DNA from 3 places in the Methylobacterium sp. 142-1Y genome. Region 3 is predicted to be linked to each of the others. Evidence: riboswitches for the same ligand, from Rfam matches in the RefSeq annotation. Region 3 holds a riboswitch; each other region holds the start of a gene.
What was found. Region 3 has a riboswitch for thiamine pyrophosphate ahead of AC3AOF_RS00475 (LuxE/PaaK family acyltransferase). Riboswitches for the same ligand answer to the same signal wherever they lie in the genome.

Region 1 (7,232 bases), 1.4 Mb from region 3:
ATGCGCCGTCGCCTGCAATTCGCCCGCCGCTGCCGCGACCTCGCCGACGATGCCGCCCACCGCCGCCTCGAACGCCGCCGCCATCCGCATCACGCTCTCGCGCCGATCGTGCTCGGCCGCCTCGCGGGCGGTCTCGCCCTGCCGCTCGAGGTCGCGCAGGCGCGCCATCTGGCTTTGCGCCTCGCGCTCGGATCGCGCCAGCCCCGCCAGCGTCCCGGACACGGTGCGGCAGATCCAGGCCAGCATCGCCGCCTCGATCGTCAGGATCCCGGCATGGAGCAGCACCCTTTGCAGGCTCGCTCCCGTGGGGAAGACGGCGCCGGGCAGGACGAGGTTGAGGACGAGGTGGTGCAGGGCCGTGGCAGCCGTGGCCGCCAGGATCACCCGCCAGTCGCACCAGCCGGCGAGCACCGCCAGGCAGGCGAAGAAGTACATGTGCAGGTCGATCTGCCAGGGATGGCCGGCGCTGGCGTAGAGCAGTACGGCCGCCATGCCGACGAGCGCCAAAGCGGTGGCGATCCGGGTCCGGAGCCCGGTGGGGTCGCGCCACCACGACAGGGTGGCGAGGGTGGCAAGCAGGGTCGCGGCGCCGGCCGGCGCCAGCGTACCACCCTCGCCGGGCAGGAGCGGTATCACCGCCGCGACCGGGACGTGGGCCCAGAGCAGGCCGATCAGGATGCGGGCGTAGGAACGGCGGAGATCGTCGGCGTCGGTCATCATCGGGCAGCGCTCGGTGACGGAGAAGAAGCGTCTTGTGGGTCAGGTCCCGGGCCGCAGCCGCCGGCGACGACCGGGTCGAGCACCAGCCACGCCCCGGCGCCGTAGAGGCGTCCGACGAAGCCCGCCTCGCTCGACCGCGCCACGACGAGGCCGGCCGCGCCCGTCCGCACCAGCACGCCGCCCGCCGCCGCCACGATGCCGGCCGCCTCGGCGATGCCGCTGCCGGGCCGGCCGAGCACGGCCACCGCCTCGGAGCGTGGCACGGCGACGACGAGGAGTGGCGCAAGCAGGAGCAGCAACAGGCCGGCGCCGTCCCGGAGGCGGAAACACGCTTCCATCTGGGTCCGCCCCGGTTCCATGACCTTGGCGGAATCTGTGCGGAAATCGCTGATGATCGGTAAAGACTTGCGACCATTGCGCCGCAGCCCGTCCGGCTAACCGTAAGTCAGGACGTGAGGGAAGACATGCCCTGCGCCCGCCGGGCTGTGAAACGGCGCCCCTTGCGGGAGCGCCGTCGCCGAGCCGAAGACTCGTGGAAGAAGACTCGTGAACGGAGATCCGCGGGATCAGGTCGCGCGAGCGGAGGCGAGGCCCGGTGCCGGGGTGGCGCGCTCCTCGCCGACGAGGTGGAAGGCGGCGGGCCGGCGGAACAGGAACCGGGCCGGGGTGTGGCGGACCAACCGCTCGATCCCGAGGGGCACGGCCACCGCGGTCGCGGTGACGAGGAGCGAGACGACCCCGACATCCGCGATGATCCCGCTCTTCACCAGCACCGTGCGCAACCCCGCCATCGGCAGGAAGAAGGCGAGGTAGATCACGATCGAGCGCTCGCCGCAGGCGCGCAGCATCGCCGTGACGGGGCCGCCGGCCCGGGTCAGCAGGGCGGCCGCGCTCACGATAGCGAGCGCGCCGGCGGCTCCCAGCACCAGGCTCACCCCCGGCAGGCCGGCCAGGTTCGGATGAGACGGGAAGCCGGTCGGCGTGAAGACCAGCGCCCCCTCGATCCCCGCCCAGGCGGCGAGGCCGACGAGCGCGAGGCCCGACCGCGCCCGCACCCAGTCGGCCAGCGCGAAGATGCGGGCCGCGAAGAGATAGCCGGCGACGAAGTAGACGAAGCGGGCGCAGAACTCGTCGATGAGGGTCGAGCCGGTATGGACCGGGGCCAGTTGCAGCAGGGCGGCGCCGATCAGCAGCACCGGGCCGGGCACCCCGCGCAGCAGCTTCACGGCGACCGAGAACACCGCCAGCAGGTAGATGAACCAGAGCGTCGAATAGGGTTCGATCAGGCCGTAGGCGAGATGGGCGAGGAACGCGCCCGGGCCCGCCCCCTCGGTGATCTGGCCGTACTTCACCGCCGATTGGAGCACCATCCACAGCAGGTAGAAATAGGCGAAGTGGACGATGCGCCGGTCGGAAAAGAGGCGCCAGTCGCGATCGACCACGCGGCCGACGAACAGGCCCGACAGAAGGAAGAAATCGGGAATCCGGAACGGTTTGGCGAATTCCACGACGTGGTGCATGAAACCCTCGCCCCCCATCGCCTCGCCGACCCCGAGGGTGGAGTGCATCATCACCACCAGGATGATGCAGATGCCCTTGGCGACGTCGACCCAGGCGAGGCGCCCCGTCTCCGGCGCGGCGTGCGGGCGGACCGGCGGGCGGACCGGATCGTCCGGCCGGACCGAGAGGGCGGGTTCGGTGTTGGGACGGGCGGACATCGGGCGTCTCCACGAGGACGGCCCCGAGGCTCGCAGGGAGACGTAAAGATCGGAGCCGGACCGGCCGGTCGAATCGCGCGAAGAATCGTCGGGATCGATTCACCCTGCTGACGAGGACCCGGCGTCTCTCAACGAAAGCTCCGCTTGGTCTCCCGCCGCGTCCGGGTCATCCGCGTCGCGGTGTGGAAATCGTCCGGCTTGCCGCGCACCCAGGCGAGGAAGCGGGCGATCTCCGGCTCGGCCCGCAGGCTCTCGACGTCGCTGAGGCGACGCGCCAGCTCGGCCTCGCTGTGGCGGGCATGGATCGCGGAGTGGCAGATCTGGTGCAGCTGCACCGTCTCGCCATGGGTGCCGCCCTTGAGCTTCGGCGTCAGGTGGTGCCGGCTCTGGCGGGCGCCGGGCGGGATCGGCCGCTCGCAGAGCGGGCAGATCACCGGGTTGCGGGCGCCCGGGCCGTGCGTGGAGGGATCGTCGTCGCGCCAGCGCCGGTCACGGCGTCCCAAGGCCAACTCCTGAAAGACGGGGAAGTCCCCCGTATCTGGGGCGCCGGCTGGGCGGGGTTCAAGGCCGCGCAACCGCCACCGCGGCCGCCGGGATGCCGCAGCGTTCCTTCAACCCGCGATTGACAAACCCCACCCGCCGCCGGACAGTGGTGCCGTTACCGAGGGGGGCCCCGCCGGCAGGGGCTGAGATTGGACGAGCGTGCGTCCTGACCCTTGAACCTGATCCGGTTCGTACCGGCGGAGGGACGGGAACCTGCCATGATCGACGTTGCCCGTGCGTCCTCGCGCCCCGAGGCCGGATCGTCTCCCCCGGAGAGATCCATGAACGCACCGATCCTCGCCAAAGATCTTCCAACGAGCGTCACCACCGGGCCGATCACCGGCTCGGCGAAGGTCTATGCGTCGCCCAGGGACCGCCCCGACTTGGCGGTGCCCTATCGCGAGATCGTCCTGACCGATCCGTGCGAGGCGCCCGTGCGGGTCTACGATCCCTCCGGGCCCTATACCGAGACGGGCGCCCGCATCGACCTGCAATCCGGCCTGCCCGAGATCCGCGCCCCCTGGATCGAGACGCGCGGCTATGCGGCGGTGGCGCCCCGGGCGGTGAAGCCCGAGGATAACGGCTTCGTGGCCGAGGACAGGCTGGTGGCGCCGTGCCCGGCCGCCCGCACGATCCGCCGGGGCGGCCCGGGCCAGAGGGTCACCCAGTACGAGTTCGCGCGGGCCGGGATCGTCACCGACGAGATGATCTACGTCGCCCATCGTGAAAACCTGTGCCGCGAGGCGATGCTGGCGCAGGCCGAGGGCGCGCTCGCCGACGGCGAGAGTTTCGGGGCGGCGATCCCGCCCTTCATCACGCCGGACTTCGTGCGCGACGAGGTGGCGCGCGGGCGGGCGATCATCCCGGCCAACATCAACCACACCGAACTCGAGCCGATGGCGATCGGCCGCAACTTCCTCGTCAAGATCAACGCCAATATCGGCAACTCGGCCGTCACCTCCTCGGCGGCCGACGAGGTCGAGAAGATGGTGTGGGCGATCCGCTGGGGCGCCGACACCGTCATGGACCTGTCGACGGGGCGCAACATCCACAACATCCGCGGCTGGATCCTGCGCAACGCGCCCGTGCCGATCGGCACGGTGCCGATCTACCAGGCGCTGGAGAAGGTCGGCGGCGACCCGCTCAAGCTCGACTGGGAGGTGTTCAAGGATACCCTGATCGAGCAGGCCGAGCAGGGGGTGGATTACTTCACCATCCATGCCGGCGTGCGCCTCGCCCATGTGCCGCTCACCGCGCGGCGGGTCACCGGCATCGTCTCGCGCGGCGGCTCGATCATGGCGCGCTGGTGCCTCGCCGGGCACCGGGAATCGTTCCTCTACGAGCGCTTCGAGGAGATCTGCGACATCTGCCGCGCGTACGACGTGTCGTTCTCCCTCGGCGACGGCCTGCGCCCGGGCTCGATCGCGGACGCCAACGACGCGGCGCAATTCGCCGAGCTGGAGACCCTGGGCGAACTGACCAAGATCGCCCATGCCAAGGGCTGCCAGGTGATGATCGAGGGCCCCGGCCACGTGCCGATGCACAAGATCAAGGTCAACATGGAGAAGCAGCTCGCCGAGTGCGGCGAGGCGCCGTTCTACACGCTCGGCCCGCTCACCACCGACGTGGCGCCGGGCTACGACCACATCACGTCCGGCATCGGCGCGGCGATGATCGGCTGGTACGGCACGGCGATGCTCTGCTACGTGACCCCCAAGGAGCATCTCGGCCTGCCGAACCGCGACGACGTGAAGACCGGCGTCATCACCTACAAGATCGCCGCCCATGCCGCCGACCTCGCCAAGGGCCACCCGGCGGCGCAACTCAGGGACGACGCCCTGTCGCGGGCCCGGTTCGACTTCCGCTGGGAGGATCAGTTCAACCTCTCCCTCGATCCGGACACGGCGCGCGCCTACCACGACGAGACTCTGCCGAAGGACGCCCACAAGGTCGCGCATTTCTGCTCGATGTGCGGCCCGAAATTCTGCTCGATGAAGATCACCCAGGATCTGCGCGCCGACGTGCTCGCCATGGAGGCCGCGGGCGAGGTGATCGCGAAAGCCACACCCTTGAGCGAAGCGGAGCGGGAAGCCGGCATGGCCCAAAAATCGGCGGAATTCCTGGGCGAGGGCGGGAGGCTGTACGTCGAAGCCGGCGAGTAAGGATCCTCCACGATGCCGATGCAGGCCCCCGCCACCCCGCCCGGGCCTGCCCCGTCCCCTGTCCCGGGAACTCGGCGTCCCGGCTCGATCGTGCGCCGCCTGGTCGTCTTCGGCCTCGGCCTGGCGGTGCCGATCCTGATCTTCGGCGGCGTGGTGCTGTGGCAGTTCGCCGGCGCCGCCCGCGGGCGCCTGGAATCGGAGGCGCTCGGCCGTGCCAGGATCGAGGCGGCGGCGGTCGACCGCGAGCTGGCGAGCCTCATCGCCACTCTCGAAGCCCTGAGCCTCTCCAACGCGCTCCAGCGCGGCGACGTGACGGCGTTCCGCGAGCAGGTGCAGGAACTCGCCCGCCGCAGCGGCCTGCCGACGATCCTGCGCGATCCCGACGGGCGGCGGCTGATCGATCTCGGCAGCGAACCGATCCCCGAACGGATCGACGCCGCGGACGCCGCGGCCCTCGGTGGCCGGCCGGCGGTCTCGGGCGTGATCGACGGACGCTTCCGGGTGACGGTGCCGGTGATGCGCCGGGGCGGCGAGGCGGTGCTCTATCTCCTGTCCTTTTCCCTGCCCACCTCGCGGCTGCGCGACGTGCTCGCCTCCGGCGGCGTGCCGAAGGACTGGGTGATGAGCGTGATCGACCGCGACCACCGGGTGCTGACCCGCACCCGGTTGCCGGAGCGGTTCACCGGCGCGCAGGCCCCCGACGAATTGCGCGCCGCCACCGGGCCGGAGGGCCACTGGCGCGGCAGCTCGCTCGAAGGCGAGCCGTTCTTCATCGCCTATGCGCGGGCCGGGGTGCCGGATTGGCGCGTCGCCGTCGGGGTACCGGAGGAGGCGCTGGCGGCGCCGGTGCGCGCCTCCCTCGTCTGGTTTGCCGGGCTCGGCGTCATGCTCTCGGCGATCGCGGCGGTGCTGGCGCTGGCCTTCGCCCGCGGCATCGCGGCGCCGCTCCACGCCCTGCGCGACCAGGCGGTCGCCCTCGGGCTGGGCCGCGCGGCGCCGGTGCTGGCCGGGGTGCCGGCGGAGGTCGCGGCGGTGAGCGCCGAGATCGCCGGCGCAGCGCAGCGCCAGCGCGAGCGGACCGCCGAGCGGGCTCGGGCCGCCTCGGCGCTGCGCGCCGAGACCCAGCGCCTGGAGGTGCTGAACCGCCTCGGCACGGCGCTCTCGAGCGAGCTCGACCGCCAGCGCCTCGGCGACGCGGTGGTGGAGGCCGCCACCCACCTGACCGGGGCGGCCTACGGCGCCCTGTTCGAGCGGGTGCCGGAGGGCCCGGACGGGCCGGAGCATTGGCGGCTCCTCAGCCTGACCGGGGGGCCGCGCGAGGCCTTCACCCGCTTCGGCCTGCCGCGGGTGACGAACCTGTTCAGCGCGACCTTCGCGGCCGGCGGCGTGGTGCTGAGCGAGGACGTGACGACCGATCCGCGCTACGGCAGCCATGGCGGCATGCCGCACGGCCACCTGCCGGTGCGCAGCTACCTCGCGGTGCCGGTGGTCTCCGGCACCGGCTCCACCCTCGGCGCCCTGCTGTTCGGCCATCCCGAGCCGCACCGCTTCGGGACCCGTGAGGCCGCCGTGATCGAGGGCCTCGCCGGCCAGGCGGCGGTGGCGATGGACAATGCCCGCCTGTTCGCCTCGGTGCGGCGCGAGCAGGACCGCTTCGCCGCCGCCGTCCAGGCGGTGCGCGGCGTGCTCTGGACCAACGGTCCCGACGGCCGGATGACCGGCGACCAGCCGGCCTGGGCCGCGCTCACCGGTCAGAGCCCTGAACAGTACGAAGGCTATGGCTGGGCCGAGGCGGTGCATCCCGACGACCGCGCCGCCAGCGTCGAGAGCTGGAACGCCGCGGTGGCCGAGCGCCGACGCTACACCCACGAGCACCGGGTGCGCCGCCACGACGGGGTCTTCCGCACCTACGCGATCCAGGCGGTGCCGGTGCTCGATCCCGACGGCACGATCCGCGAATGGGTCGGCGTGCATTCCGACATCACCGAGCAGCGCGCCGCGGAAGCCGCGTTGCGCGAATCGAACGAGGAGATCCAGCGCTACGCCTACATCGTCAGCCACGACCTGCGGGCGCCGCTCGTCAACATCA
Region 2 (7,232 bases), 860 kb from region 3:
GGCCCTGCGCGACTGGCTGCTCAGCGAAGGCGCGCGGCTGCCGGAATCCGGCGATCTCCTCGCCGGCATGGCCGAGCGGCTGAACGCGCTCGGCGTGCCGGTCGACCGGGCCACCACCGCCATCGACGCGCTGCACTCGGACTATTCCGGCGTCGGCCGGTTCTGGACCCGGGAGGACGGCGTCAGCTTCCGCCTCTTCCCGCACGGCGAGGTCACCGAGCAGGCGCTCGCCCGCAGCCCCTTCGCCCATGTCTACGGCACCGGCGAGTGGCTGATCCTCGACCTGCGCGAGACGCCGGACGACCGTTACAGCATCATCCCCGAACTCAAGGCGGCGGGCTACACCCATTACATCACCGTGCCGCTGTTCTTCACCAACGGGACCAAGAACGGCGTCACCTTCGCGACCCGGGATCCGCGCGGCTTCGGCGACGACGACCTGGCGATCATGCGATTCATCATCCCGACCCTGTCGGCGGTGATGGAGATGCGCGGCCTCAACGCCCGGCTCGACCACGTGCTGCGGGTCTATGTCGGCGACGGGCCGCACCAGGCGATCCTGGCCGGCTTCATCCGCCGCGGCCAGGTCGAGCGGATCCGCTCGGCGATCCTGTTTGCCGACATGCGCGGCTACACCCACCTCACCGACGCGCTCACCCCCGAGGCCTCGGTGGAATTGCTGAACACCTATTTCGACTGCCTCGTCCCGCCGATCGAGAGCGAGGGCGGCGAGGTGCTGAAATACATGGGCGACGGGCTTCTCGCGATCTTTCGCGAGAGCGGCGACGATCTCGGCGGCGCGGCGCAAGGCGCGCTCTCGGCCGCGCAAGCCGCACTCCGCCGGGTCGAGGAGGCCAACCGCGCCGGGCGCTTCCCGACCCGCATCGAGATCGGCATCGCGCTCCACCACGGCGAGGCGGCCTACGGCAATGTCGGCTCCGGCGCGCGGCTCGACTTCACGGTGATCGGCCGCGACGTGAACCTCGCCAGCCGGCTTGCCAAGCTCAACAAGGTCCTGTCCGAACCGCTCCTGATGTCGAAGCCCTTCGTCGACTTCCTGTGGGGCGATCCGGAACTCCTCGGCACCCACCCCCTCGACGGCATCGCCGAGGAGATGGCGATCTATCGTCCGGGGAAAGGGGCCTGACCGAAGGCGGTTGACGAACACGAGCCGGCTCGCCACATTCCGGCCGTTCCAGGGAGATCCCCGGCAAGGGGCTGAGACACCGCTGGACCTGTGGCCCCTCTGGCCCGGTCGGCGCGGAAATCCTTCGAACCTGATCCGGCTCATACCGGCGTAGGGATTGGACAGGTCCGTCAGGACCGCGCGCGCATCATCCGGCAATCGGGCGCCGTCCACTCTCTTCGGGCCACCGTGGAGACGAGGGTGCACGCGCAGACGATCGGACGGCGAGGCGGATCGTCCGAGACCCAAGACATCGACCGGCTGCCGGACCGCGCGGACGTGGCGGTGATCGGCGCCGGGCTGATCGGCCTGTCGATCGCGTGGCGTCTGGCGTGTGCCGGTCTCGCCGTCGCGGTGATCGAGCGGGGCAGGGCTGGCGACGGCGCCAGCCTCGCGGCCACCGGTATGCTGGCGGCCGCGGCCGAGCACGAGCCGGGCGGCGAGATCCTGTCGCCGCTCTGCCTCGAGAGCCAGCGCCTCTGGCATCCCTTTCGCGATGAGCTGGAAGCCGAATCCGGCCTGACCATCGATTACCGCCGCGAGGGCACCCTCGTCATCGCGCTGGGCCGCGACGAGGTCGAGCGCTTGCGCTTCCGCCACGACCTGCAGCGCCGCGACCACCTCGCCGTCGAGTGGTTGTCCGGACCGGCGGTGCGCACCCGCGAGCCGGGCCTGCGCCCCACCGTCACCGCCGGCCTGTTCTGTCCCGACGACCACCAGGTCGATCCCGCCCGGGTGATGGCCGCCTTGCGCCAGGCGTTTCGCAGAGCCGGCGGCCGGCTGATCGAGGAGACCGCCGTCACCGCGCTCGCCCGCGAGGCCGGCCGGGTCACCGGCATCGAGACGAAAGCGGGTTCCCTGCGCGCCGGTACCGTCGTGCTCGCCTCCGGCGCCTGGGCCGGGGAGGGGAGCCTGGTGCCGGATCTCGCGCTCCCGGTGCGCCCGCTCAAGGGTCAGTCGATGGCGCTCCAGATGACGCCGCGCAGCGGCTCCCTCGCGCATGTGGTCTGGACCGAGCAGGTCCACATGGCGCCGAAGGGCGACGGTTCGCTCATCGTCGGCGCCACCGTGGAGGAGACCGGTTTCGACCCGCACCTCACCGCCGGTGGTGTCTTCGCCCTGCTGGAGGGCGCCCGCCGTGCCTTGCCGGGGGTGGAGGAGATGCAGGTTTCAGGCATCTGGAGCGGCTTTCGCCCGACCTCCGACGACGACGCCCCGATCCTCGGCGAGGCCCTGCCCGGCCTGGTGCTCGCTGCCGGCCACCACCGTAACGGCTACCTCCTGGCGCCTGTCACTGCCGAGGCCGTCTCCACCCTGATCCTGCGCGGCGAGACGCTGCCGGTGGCCGCTCCCTTCGGCCTCGCCCGGTTCGCGCGTGCTTCCGGAGTCCCAGCATGAAGCTCCTCGTGAACGGCGAGCCCCGCGACAGCGAGGCCGCCACCCTCGACGCCCTCTGGCGCGCGGAGACCGCCGATCTCGACCTGCCTGGCCCCCAGGGCTTCGCCATCGCGCTGAACGGCGCGGTGGTGCGCCAGCGCGACTGGGCGGGCACGGCGCTCTCGGAGAACGATCGCGTCGAGATCGTGCGCGCCATGCAGGGCGGGTAGTGAGTGTGAGGTCGTTCGATGGGGTTGCGCGATACCACCGACTTTTCCTTCATCCCACCCACGAACCTCATCCTGAGGTGTCAGTCGATCGAAGATCGACTGACCTCGAAGGAGGGCTCCAGCGATCGCTGCGATCCCTGGAGCCCTCCTTCGAGGCTCACTTCGTTCGCACCTCAGGATGAGGTTGTGTGTTGGATTGCAGGTATCCCTTGAAACGGATCAGTCGGCGGAGACCATTCTTCATGAACGCCTTCGTCTACATGCTTCGATGCGCCGACGGCAGCTACTACGTCGGCTCGGCACGCGGTGAGACCCTCGACAAGCGTCTCGGCGAGCACCAGGACGGCACCTATCCCGGTTATACGCGCGAGCGCCGACCCGTGACACTCGTCTATGCCGAAATGTTCGAGCGCATCACGGACGCGATCGCGATGGAGCGGCGAGTCAAAGGCTGGGGACGTGCAAAGAAGGAAGCACTGATCCGAAGTGATTGGGGTCGCCTCAAGCATCTGTCCAGACGGCATTGCGTGCAGGAGAAGCTCATTCGCGAAAATAGTGATGTGCGGGGCTTCTCGACAGAACTCGAAAATGTTGTCGAATCCAAATCGCGACCTCAGGATGAGGTCGCGGGTGGGAATCGGTGAAGCGACGGAACTAACTTTTTCAGACACGCTGAGGAATTTCCATGACCGACACCCCCGACGATCCCTTCGTCATCGCCGGCACGACCCTGTCCTCCCGCCTCCTCATCGGCACCGCCGGCTATCCGACGCAGGCCATCATGAGCGAGGCGGTGCGGGCGAGCGCGGCCGAGGTGGTGACGGTCTCGATCCGCCGCATCTCGCTCCACGGCCACGGCTCCGACACCGTGGCGCGTCTCAAAGGGGCGCGCTTCCTGCCCAACACCGCCGGCTGCGAGACCGCCCGCGATGCCGTGATGACGGCGGAACTCGCCCGCGAGGCGCTCGGCACCAGCTGGATCAAGGTCGAGGTGATCGGCGACCGCGAGACGCTCTATCCCGACGTCGTCGAGACGATCGAGGCCACCCGCCAGCTGGTCGAATCCGGCTTCACGGTGCTGCCCTATTGCAACGACGACCCGGTCGTGTGCAGCCGGCTCGCCGATCTCGGCGCCGCCGCCGTGATGCCGATGGGCTCGCTCATCGGTTCCGGGATGGGGGTCGCCAATCCGGCCAATCTCGAACTGATCTGCCGCCGCTCGCCCGTGCCGGTGATCGTCGATGCCGGTATCGGCACCGCCTCGGACGCGGTGATCGCGATGGAACTCGGGGCTGCCGCGGTGCTCCTCAACACCGCCGTCGCCAAGGCCGACGATCCGGTGCGGATGGCCCGCGCCATGCGCCATGCCGTCGAAGCCGGTCGCCTCGCGCATCTCGCCGGCCGCATCCCGCGTCGCGCCCGGGCCGAGCCGTCGAGCCCGCAGCTCGGCCTCGTCGGCTCGTGAGCCTGCCCGCGCGCCTGCTGATCGTCACCGACCGGCACGGCTGCCCCGAGCCCATGGAGACCCGCGTCGCCGCCTGCCTCATCGCGGGCGCCCGCTGGATCTGGCTGCGCGATCGCGACCTGCCTGCTCCGGAGCGCGCGACCCTGGCCGAGACCCTGGCCGGCCAGGTGGCGCGGGTGGGTGGGGCGCTGACGATCGGGCGCGACGTGGAACTGGCGGCGCGCGTGGGTGCGGCAGGCATCCAGCTCGGCGAGGCCGCCGCCGTGGCGCCGGCTCGCGCCCGCCTCGGGCGCGGCGCCCTGCTCGGCGTCTCGGCCCATTCCCTGGGCGAGGTGCGGGCCGCCCGGGAGGCCGGGGCGGATTACGTGACCCTGAGCCCGATTTTCCTGACCGCCAGCAAGCCGGGCTACGGGCCGGCGCTCGGACTGGCGGTCTTGCGGGAGGCGGCGGGCGTGATGCCGGTCGTGGCGCTTGGCGGCATCGATCCCGGCACGGCCGCATCCTGCCGCGAGGCGGGGGCCGCCGCCGTCGCGGTGATGGGGGTGGTGATGCGGGCGCCGGAGGTCGGGCCGCTGATCCCGGCGCTCGATCCTCAGACGTTTCCGGTCAGGCGATCCAGCGCATCACGATCAGCACCGTCGTGACCGTCACGGCGCCGCCGATGCGGGTCGCGATCTGGGCGAACGGCATCAGCTGCATGCGGTTGGCGGCGGTGAGGATGGCGACGTCGCCGGTGCCGCCCTGGCCCGAATGGCAGGCATTCACGATCGCGGCCTCGATCGGGTACATGCCGAGGCGGCGGCCGACGAAGGCGCCGGTGGCCATCAGGGTGAACACCGTCGCGATGATGGTGATCAGGTTCGGGACCGTGAAGGCGGACATCAGCTTGTCCCACGGGGTCAGCGAGACGCCGATGGCGAAGAGCAGCGGATAGGTCATGCCCGTCTGCACGAACTTGTAGACGACGAAGCCGCCCGCCTGCAGGTGGGGAGAAACGGCGCTCGACAGCTTCGCCAGCACCGCCAGGAACAGCATCGCGACCGGAGCCGGCAGGCCGATCACGTGGTGCAGCATCACGCCGAGCAGGTAGAGCGTCACCGCCGTGAGCCCCGCCGCCGCGATGGTGGAGACGTCCATGGCGCCGCCGCCCTTCTCGGCGGTCACCGCCTCGTCCTTGGGATCCATGTCGTCGTGCTCGCCCGGCTGCAGCCGGCCCTCGCCGGTCAGGTGCGGGTATTTCTTGCCGACGAAGTTCAGGATGCCCGAGAACACGATGGCCGTGAGGCTGCCGAGCATGACCGGGGGCAGCACCTGAGCGAACAGGTCTCCCTGCGACGCGCCGAGGATCGCCGCGTAGCCGATCGAGAGCGGAATCGCGCCCTCGCCGACGCCGCCGGCCATGATCGGCACGACGATGAAGAAGAAGGTGTGGTAGGCGCCCAGGCCCAGCGCCGTGCCGACCAGCGTGCCGACGAGGCCGGCGGCGATCGACCCGATGCCGAGCGGCACGAAGATCTTCAGGAAGCCCTTGATCAGCACGCCACGGTCCATGCCGAGGATGCTGCCGACGATGATCGCCGCGATGTACAGGTAGAGGAAGTTCGTGAACTTGGTGAAGTCGATGATCGACTTCTCGATCTGCGGCGGGATCAGCTTGTAGTAGGCGAGCGCCGAGGGGATGAAGGTGGCGAAGATGGCACCGGCACCGATGTTGCGCAGGATCGGCAGCCGCTTGCCGATCTCGGCGCAGGTGAAGCCGCCCAGCACCAGGACGGCGATCATCGTCGGCGCGTCGGCCTTGATCTCGCGCTCGAAGGTCAGGATCGTCAGGAGCGCGACCAGGATCAGGTAGACCGGGATCGGGATGATCCCGATCTTGATGTCCATCAGCCGCCACCAGCCCTGCGGCCAGAATTTCTTGGATCCCGGCACGGTCGTCCGGTCTGCCGGTGTCGTCTCATGAGCCTTGGCGAGATCTGCAGTCCCCGATGTCATCGGTGGTTCCTCCCAAAAATGTCGTTGCTGAGTCGTATTTTTGACGGTTCGTGTTCTTGTCGACCGGCCTTCCTCGTCGGGCAACGGTCTTGCCGATGCGCCCCCGGGACGGGCCTTTGCGCGTCGCGATCTCGATGTAATACCAATGGCCCAAGATGCTGACGCATCGGGCCATTGATCCATCTCGAATTTTCGATTTCAAGCCAGAGGCTTGGCAAAAATTCGAGAGCGGAACCAAAGGTCGTTTCCAACGACCGTTGGTATAAGGGGCCTGCCATTCCGGCTGCCGGGGGCTCGCGCGGGGCTTTTCCGCGGTGAGCAGGCGCCGCGTTCAGGCCGTGAGGCGGCGGGGTGAGGCGGGCAGGCGCGGCTCCGTCACCTGCATCGGTTTCCTCCAGGATTCGTTGGGACCCGCGCTAGCGGCCGAACCTGTCGCGAACCTGTCAAGGATCGGGGCGCGGGTGCATCCCTGCCGTTGATCCCCGCCTCAGGCCGCCGCCGTCAGGCCGCTGCGCCCTCGCAGGAACTCGGCCACCCCGGCAGCGGGGATCGGCCGGCTCAGCAGGAAGCCCTGGACCTCGGAGAAGCCGCTCGCCCGCAGCCGGGCGAGCTGGTCGGCCGTCTCGACGCCCTCGGCCGTCGTGGTGATCTTCAGGATGCGGCCGAGCTCGGCCACGACATGGACGATGGCCGCGGATTCGTCCCGCTCGGTCAGGTTGCGGACGAAGGATTGGTCGAGCTTGATCTTGTCGAAGCGGAAGCTGTTGAGCGAGCTCAGGGACGAGTAGCCGGTGCCGAAATCGTCCATCGAGAACCGCACGCCGAGGCGGCGCAGCTGGGTCAGCATGGCGTGGGTCGCCCGGTCCTGGCTCAGGATCACCGATTCGGTGATCTCGAGTTCGAGGCGCTGGCTCGGCAGCCGGGTCGCGCGCAGGACCTGCTCGACGACCCGGTCGAGGTCGCCCTTGCGGAACTGCAG
Region 3 (7,232 bases):
CGTGCTCACCAAAGTCGACGCCGCGCCGCCGGACCGCCTCGAACGGGCCCGGGCGGAGATCGCCGCGATCAACCCGCTCGCCGAGACGATCGCCGATCCGGACCGCGCGAGGGCGGTCGCGGCCGCCTTCGCGCCGCTCCCCGGTGCCGGCCTCGATCCGGCCCTGCTGGCGCCTGAATCCGGCAGCGCCCATCCCCGCGTCGCGGTCTGGCTCGCCCGGCCCCTGCGCCCCCTCCCCTACGACGACCTGGCGGCCTGGCTCGACAACCTCGCGGGCCATCTCGGCGAGCGGCTGCTGCGCCTCAAGGGCCTGGTGGGGATCGTCGAATCGGACCGCCCGCTGCTGGTCGAGAGCGTCGGCACGCTGTTCTCGCGCCCGCGCCCCTTCGGCCGGCCGGCCGAGGAGGCGGCGGCGTTCGTGGTGGTGATCGCCCGCGACCTGGCGGCGGGGGAGCTCGACAGCGTGGCGCCCGAGGGCCTGTTCCGCTTCGCGCCGCGGGTGGCGGAGAGCCCGTTCGCGCGGGTGGGGGCCGGTGTTCCGCGGGCGGAGGCGGTGCGGGGGTGAAGCGTCTCGGATGACCCTGTTCCGCACCCGCGGAACGGCCGTCATACGGTTTCCGGCTAATCGCTTCGCGATGCGGAAACCGGCTCCGCTCAGGCGCCGCGCGGGCTGGTGATACTGTTTCCGGAAGGGATCTTCCGGAAACAGTATCACACGGGCCGGTTATGGCAGGATGCCCCGACCTGAGCCGTAACGCCGCCCTCCCGCGAGAGCCCGATCGAGCATGACAGCACCGGCCGCCGCCTCTCCCGACAGCCCGCCCCGCGGCGCGGAGCCGTTCTGGTCGGCCCTGTTCACCGACCGGCGGATCGCGCCGGCCCTCGGGCTCGGCTTCACCTCCGGCCTCCCTTTCCTGCTCGTCTACGGGACGCAGGCCGCGTGGCTGTCGGATAGCGGCATCTCGATCGCCACGATCGGGCTGCTCAGCGAGATGACGCTGGCCTACAAGTTCAAGTTCCTGTGGGCCCCGTTCCTCGACCGCACCGACCCGCCGCTGCTCGGGGCCCTGCTCGGCCGGCGGCGCGGCTGGATCGTCGCGGCGCAGCTCGGCGTCATGCTGATGCTCGCCGGGATCGCCTTCGGGGATCCCGCGCACTGGCTCGCCTGGACGATCGCGTTCTCGGTGGCCTTGGGCTTTGCCGGCGCGACCCTCGACCTCGTCATCGACGGCTGGCGCATCACCAGCGTGCGGCCGCCCGAGAAGCAGGCCGTGCTGTCGTCCTGGACCGAGATCGGCTGGCGGATCGGCAATCTCGCGGCAGGCGCCGGCGCGCTGCTGCTGGCCGACCGGATCGGCTGGCGCGGGGCCTACCTCGCCATGGGAGCCCTGATGCTGGTCGGCATGGCGGCGGCCGTCCTCGCGCCCGAGCCGCCCTCCGACCAGGTGCCCCACGCGCCCCGCGCCGGCCTCCTCGACACGATCTGGGAGCCGATCGCCGACCTCCTGCGCCGCCTCGGCCCGATGGCGCCGGCGATCCTGCTGCTCGTGGCGGGCTTTCGCATGCCGGGCTACATCGCGACCGCGATGGCGGTGCCGCTGTTCAAGCACCAGGGCTTCACCAACACCGACATCGCCACCGTCACCAAGCTGTTCGGCTTCTGGATCGGGCTCGGCGGCACCTTCCTGGCCGGGGCCCTGATCCCGCGGATCGGCATGCTGACGAGCCTCCTCGTCGGCACCATCGCCGCCTCGGCCTCGCACTTGAGCCTCGCCTACCTGGCGGCGCATGGCGGCGACGGCGGCCGGGCCTTCTGGACCTTCGCGGTCACCGTCGGCATCGACGGCTTCGCCTATGCCTTCGCGTCGGTGGTGCTCATCACCTACATGTCGACGCTCGCCTCGACCCGGCACGCGGCGAGCCAGTTCGGGCTCCTGACCTCGCTCTGCGCCTTTCCGGGCAGCGTGCTGGCGGGATTTTCCGGCTTCATCGTCGAGCGGACGGGGTTTCCCTGGTTCTTCGTCCTGACCTCGCTCATCGGCGTGCCAGTGGCTTTGCTCGCCGTCTATGTCTGGGCCAAGGTCGGGATCTCCGACGAGGCGCCGGCGACGACCTGACCGGTCCGGGGGTCGAGCGGTACCGGGCGATCCCTCGCGCCGGACGAAGGACCGGCGCGCCCTGCTTGACACGTAGCCCCACTCCCCCCACTCTCCCCGGCTCCCAGGGGAGCCTCGCGAGGAGGCTGAGATTCCGCCGGTCCGGTTCGTCCGGGCGCCGCGGTGACCCTATGAACCTGATCCGGGTCATGCCGGCGTAGGGATGCGGGACCGGCGCGGCGCAAAGGCCGAACCTGCCGTCTTTTCGCGCATGATCTCCGCTCGGTCTGGCCCTCGCCCGGGATGGGCGCGAGGTGGCCGTGATGTCGCAAGCGGAGATCGTCGAGGCCCTGCTCGACTTCATCGGACGGCCGGGCGCGAGCGAGGCGGAGTTCGAGGCGCTGGCGTTGCGGCTCTTCGCCTACCAGTTCGCCCACAACGCGCCCTATCGCCGCTTCACGCAGCAGCGCGGGCGCACGCCGCTCACCGTGCGGCGCTGGCGCGACATCCCGGCGGTACCGATCAAGGCGTTCAAGGACCTGACCCTGAGCTGCTCCCCGCCGGACGCGGCCGAGCGGGTGTTCATGACGAGCGGCACGACCGGGAGCGGACGCGGCCGCAGCTACCACCCGACGCTCGCGGTCTACGACGCCTCGATGCTGGCGGGCTTCGCCGCCCGGATCATGCGCGGGCGAGACACGATTCGGATGGGCATCCTGTTTCCGGACGAGGCGGCTTTGCCCAATTCGTCGCTGGCCCATTATCTCGCGCTGGCGAAGGACCGGTTCGGCACGGCGGACAGCGCGGTCTTCGTCGGTCCCGCGGGGCTCGACCTCGATGCGCTGCTGGCGGCGCTGGCGGAGGCCGAGGCCTCGGGCGAGCCCTATGCCCTGCTCGGCGCCACCTATGCCTTCGTGCCGGTGATGGATGCGCTCAAGGAGCGTGGCCGCCGCTTCGCCCTGCCGCCGGGGAGTTTCTTGTTCGATACCGGCGGCTTCAAGGGCCAGTCGCGGGAGATCGAGCCGGATGCCTTCTATGACGGGCTGTCGGCGGCTTTCGGCGTGCCGCGCGAAGCCTGCCTCAACATGTACGGCATGACAGAGCTGAGCACCCAGTTCTACGACGACGGCAACGCGACCTGCCCGCCGGTGAAGTCCGGCCCGCACTGGATCCGCAGCCGCGTCGTCGATCCGCTCACCGGCATCGACGTCCCTGAGGGCGAGACCGGCGTGCTGGTCCACCACGACCTCGCCCATTTCAACTCCGTCTCGGCGATCCTGACCGAGGATGCCGGGGTGATCGTGCCCGGCGGCTTCCGGCTGCTCGGCCGGGTCGAGGGCTCGGCGTCGCGCGGCTGCTCGGTCGCGGTGGCCGAATTCCTGGCCGCCGCGCAGGGATGAGCACGATCGAGGAAGCCGGGTACCTGCCGGGGCTCAGTCCCGAGGCGATCGGCCGGCGCATCGTCCAGCACCGGGCCTGGGGCGAAACCGTCGCGGTGGCGCTGCCGGAGCTGACCGAGGATCAGGCCGAGACCCTGTGCGCCCATGTCCGCGCCCGCGCCCGCGAGACCTTGCGGCGGATGGAGACCGCCCGGATCGTCGCGGCCATCGACCGGGCGAGCGCCTGCCTGCTCGACCGCGCGCATCCTTTGCGCCGCAAGGCCGAGGCGCTGCTGCCGGTCGTCACCGGCTACGACCGCGAGACGGTGCGGCTCGGGCTGACGAGCTACCTGAAGACCTTCCGGCGGCCGCAATTGCTGCGTTTCCTCGCGGAGGATTTCTCCAATCCGGCCGTGCTCGACGGGTTCCAGCCGGCGGTGAAGGGCGGGCTGGTGCGGGCACGGGGGCCGGACCTGCTGCTCCATGTCTGGGCCGGCAACGTCCCGGCCCTGCCGCTGTGGAGTCTCGTCTCGGGGTTGCTGGTCAAGGCCGGCACGGTCGGCAAGCTCGCCTCCGCCGAGCCGCTGACCGCCGGCTGGTTCGCGCAAGCGATCGCCGAGGCCGACCCGGACCTCGGCGAGTGCCTGGCGATCACCTGGTGGAAGGGTGGCGAAGGCGGGCCCGAGGCGACGTTCCTCGCGCAGGCCGACTGCGTCATGGCCTATGGCGGCAACGACACCCTGGCGGCGCTCCGCGCCAAGGTGCCGGTCACCGCCCGGTTCCTGCCGCATGGCCACCGCATCGGCTTTGCCATGATCGCCCGGGAGGCCCTGGACAGCCGCCGCGCCGGCCCGCTCGCCCGCCTCGCCGCCCACGATATCGTCCGCTACGAGCAGCAGGGCTGCTACGCGCCGCAGATGCTGTTCGTCGAGCGCGGTGGCGCGACCGCGCCGGACGAGTTCGCCCGCCACCTCGCCCACGAACTCGCCGCGCTCGCGAGCCGCCATCCGCGCCGGCGGCTCGACCCGGGCGAAGCGGCGGCCCTCGCAGGCTGGCGCAACGCCCACGAGATGCGGGCCCTCGACGGGAGCGCGACGCTTCTCGGCGATCCGGCCGATCCGTGGAGCGTCGTCCTGCTCGACGACACCGTGGGTCTGAGCCCGTCCGGCCTCAACCGCAGCGTGGCCGTGGTGGCGGTCGACGATCTGGCGGAGGTGCCGGCCCGGGTGGCGCCCCACCGCGCCTATCTCCAGACCGCCGGAATCGCCGCCGCTCCCGCGCGGCTCATGGCGCTCGCCGACGACCTCGCCGGGGCCGGCGTCACCCGGATCTCGGCCATCGGCCGCATGACGGCGCCGGAGGCCGGCTGGCACCATGACGGGCGCTTCAGCCTGCTCGACCTCGTGACGATGACGGAGATCGAAGGCGGCGCCGAGGCGGCGGCGGAAGGCTTCGCGCCCTATGCCGATTGACGCCCATCTCGCCCTCGACGGAATCCGCTACCGCTTTCCCGGCGATGACGCCGAGACCGTGGCGGGCGTCGATTGGGCGATCCCCCGCGGGGCGATCCACTGCCTGCTCGGCCGCAGCGGCTGCGGCAAGACCACCCTGCTCAAGCTCGCCGCCGGGCTGATCGCGCCGGATTCGGGCCTCGTCCGGATCGGCGGGGAGCCTGTGCGCGGCCCGGCGCCGGGCGTCGGCTTCGTGTTCCAGGCCCCGACCCTGCTCGCCTGGCTATCGGCCCTCGACAACGTGCTCCTGCCGGTCTCGCTCGAGCGCCGGCCGCAAGCCGCGGATCGCGAGGCGGCCCGCGACCTCCTTGGCACGATGGGCCTCGGGGATCTTGCCGGGCGCCGGCCCGGTTCCCTGTCGGGCGGGCAGCAGAGCCGGGTGGCGCTCGCCCGCGCGCTGGTGACTGAGCCGGGCCTGCTCCTCCTCGACGAGCCCTTCGCGGCGCTGGACGCGCTCACCCGCGAGGAGTTGCAGGACGACCTCCTGCGCCTCTGCGCGTCCCGCGGCACCGCAGCTCTGTTCGTCACCCACGACATCGGTGAAGCCGTCTATCTCGGCGACCGGGTCGGCGTGATGGCGGCCGGACGCCTCGTCCACGAGGATGCGGTCCCGCTGCCCCGCCCCCGGCCGCCCGGCATCCGCTACGATCCCGCCTTCGGGGCCGTGTGCCGGTCGCTCCGCGCGGTCATGGATCGGGCCAAACCGGCGATCGGGCGGGCGGCGTGAGGACGCGGCTCGCCTCCGCCCTGCTGCTGGCGGCCCTGCTGACCGCCTGGGAGGCGTGGTGCCGCTCCGGCCGCGTCTCGCCCCTCGTCCTGCCGGCGCCCTCCTCCGTCGCCGAGACCCTGTGGGGCGAGATCGCCTCCGGCCGGCTCTGGCCGCACCTGCGCGTGACCATGACGGAGATGGGCTTAGGCCTCCTCGCCGGCACGATTCTCGGCCTCGGCACCGGCATCCTGCTGTCGGAATGGCCGAGCCTGCACCGGGTGCTGCGCCCCTACGTGCTGGCGAGCCAGCTGGTGCCGAAGCTGGCGCTCGGTCCCCTGCTGATCCTGTGGTTCGGCTTCGGCCTGACGCCGACCGTGGTGATCACCGCGCTGATCTGCTTCTTCCCGCTCTTCGAAAACACCCTCACGGGCCTCGCCCAGGTCGAGCCGGGCCAGCGCGAGCTGTTCCGGATGCTCGGCGCGAGCCGCGCCCGGACCCTCCTGCGCCTGAAGCTGCCCGCCGCTCTGCCGGTGATCCTGGCAGGCTTCCGCGTCGCCATCGTGCTGGCGCTCGTCGGCGCGGTGGTGGGCGAGTTCGTCGGCGGGCGCCAGGGCCTCGGCGCCTCGATCATCGCCGCCCAGAGCGTGATGGATTCGAGCCTGATCCTGGCCCTGTTCGTGGTCATCACCGCCCTCGGCATGGTCGTCTACGAGGCTGCCCGGGGGTTTGAGTCCCTGATTCTGCGCCGTTACGCGAGAGACTGACCATTCATGCCCGCCTTACGCCTGCTCCTCGTCCTCGCCCTCGCCTGGCTCGGCTCCCCGGCCCTGGCACAGACCCTGGATAAAGTCACCGTCGCCGGCTGGAGCCAGCCGATCAGCGAGATCACCAACCTGCTGGCCGAGCCCGACCACGGGCTGTTCAAGGCGCGGGGCATCGCCCTCGATTACGTGCCGGGCAATGGCGGCGGCTCGGCGATCCAGGCTTTGCTCTCGGGACAGGCGGATGTCGCCTTCACCGACCCGGCCTCGTTCTATCTCGCCCTCGACAAGGGGGCGGATCTGGTGGCGATCTACAACATCTATCCGCAGAACGTCTTCAACGTCGTGGCGCTTAAAGACCGCGGCATCCGCTCGATCGCCGATCTCAAGGGCAAGCGCGTCGGCGTCTACAGCCTGGCGAGCGGCACCCGCCAGCACCTGCTCCTGCTGCTCGCCGCCGCCGGGCTGAAGGAGAGCGACGTGACGGTGGAGGTCACGGGGCTGCTCAACTTCGCCCCCCTGATCCAGGGCCAGGTCGATGCCACCGCCGCCACCGATACCGGCCTGCTCGTCGGCCGCGCCAAGGGCCTCGGCGACGTCGATGTGATCGCGGTGCGCGACCATCTCAACCTGCCGAGCGACATCTTCGTGGTGACGCGGAAGGACTATGAGGCGAAGAAGCCGCTGCTCGAGCGCTTCCTCGCCGCCTACCGCGATTCCGCCGCCTGGATGATCGCCAAGCCTGACGAGGCGGCGCATCTCGCCGTCACCCGGGC

Region 1: another riboswitch for thiamine pyrophosphate. It lies ahead of thiC (phosphomethylpyrimidine synthase ThiC); the one in region 3 lies ahead of AC3AOF_RS00475 (LuxE/PaaK family acyltransferase).
Region 2: another riboswitch for thiamine pyrophosphate. It lies ahead of thiO (glycine oxidase ThiO); the one in region 3 lies ahead of AC3AOF_RS00475 (LuxE/PaaK family acyltransferase).

What each region holds. Positions count from the first base shown of each region.
Region 1 covers NZ_CM173224.1:1,488,670-1,495,901, forward strand. The annotation lists gene AC3AOF_RS06955 (methyl-accepting chemotaxis protein) at 1-720, opposite strand, end outside; gene AC3AOF_RS06960 (hypothetical protein) at 717-1,058, opposite strand; gene AC3AOF_RS06965 (acyltransferase family protein) at 1,287-2,438, opposite strand; gene AC3AOF_RS06970 (restriction endonuclease) at 2,567-2,941, opposite strand; TPP riboswitch at 3,093-3,204, shown strand; gene thiC (phosphomethylpyrimidine synthase ThiC) at 3,263-5,143, shown strand; gene AC3AOF_RS06980 (ATP-binding protein) at 5,156-7,232, shown strand, end outside.
Region 2 covers NZ_CM173224.1:947,470-954,701, reverse strand. The annotation lists gene AC3AOF_RS04485 (adenylate/guanylate cyclase domain-containing protein) at 1-1,147, shown strand, start outside; TPP riboswitch at 1,189-1,322, shown strand; gene thiO (glycine oxidase ThiO) at 1,388-2,584, shown strand; gene thiS (sulfur carrier protein ThiS) at 2,581-2,793, shown strand; gene AC3AOF_RS04470 (GIY-YIG nuclease family protein) at 3,036-3,437, shown strand; gene thiG (thiazole synthase) at 3,479-4,258, shown strand; gene AC3AOF_RS04460 (thiamine phosphate synthase) at 4,255-4,902, shown strand; gene AC3AOF_RS04455 (2-hydroxycarboxylate transporter family protein) at 4,865-6,253, opposite strand; gene AC3AOF_RS04450 (putative bifunctional diguanylate cyclase/phosphodiesterase) at 6,741-7,232, opposite strand, start outside.
Region 3 covers NZ_CM173224.1:88,141-95,372, reverse strand. The annotation lists gene AC3AOF_RS00485 (CobW family GTP-binding protein) at 1-565, shown strand, start outside; gene AC3AOF_RS00480 (AmpG family muropeptide MFS transporter) at 786-2,117, shown strand; TPP riboswitch at 2,223-2,320, shown strand; gene AC3AOF_RS00475 (LuxE/PaaK family acyltransferase) at 2,420-3,496, shown strand; gene AC3AOF_RS00470 (acyl-CoA reductase) at 3,493-4,947, shown strand; gene AC3AOF_RS00465 (ABC transporter ATP-binding protein) at 4,937-5,713, shown strand; gene AC3AOF_RS00460 (ABC transporter permease) at 5,710-6,459, shown strand; gene AC3AOF_RS00455 (ABC transporter substrate-binding protein) at 6,466-7,232, shown strand, end outside.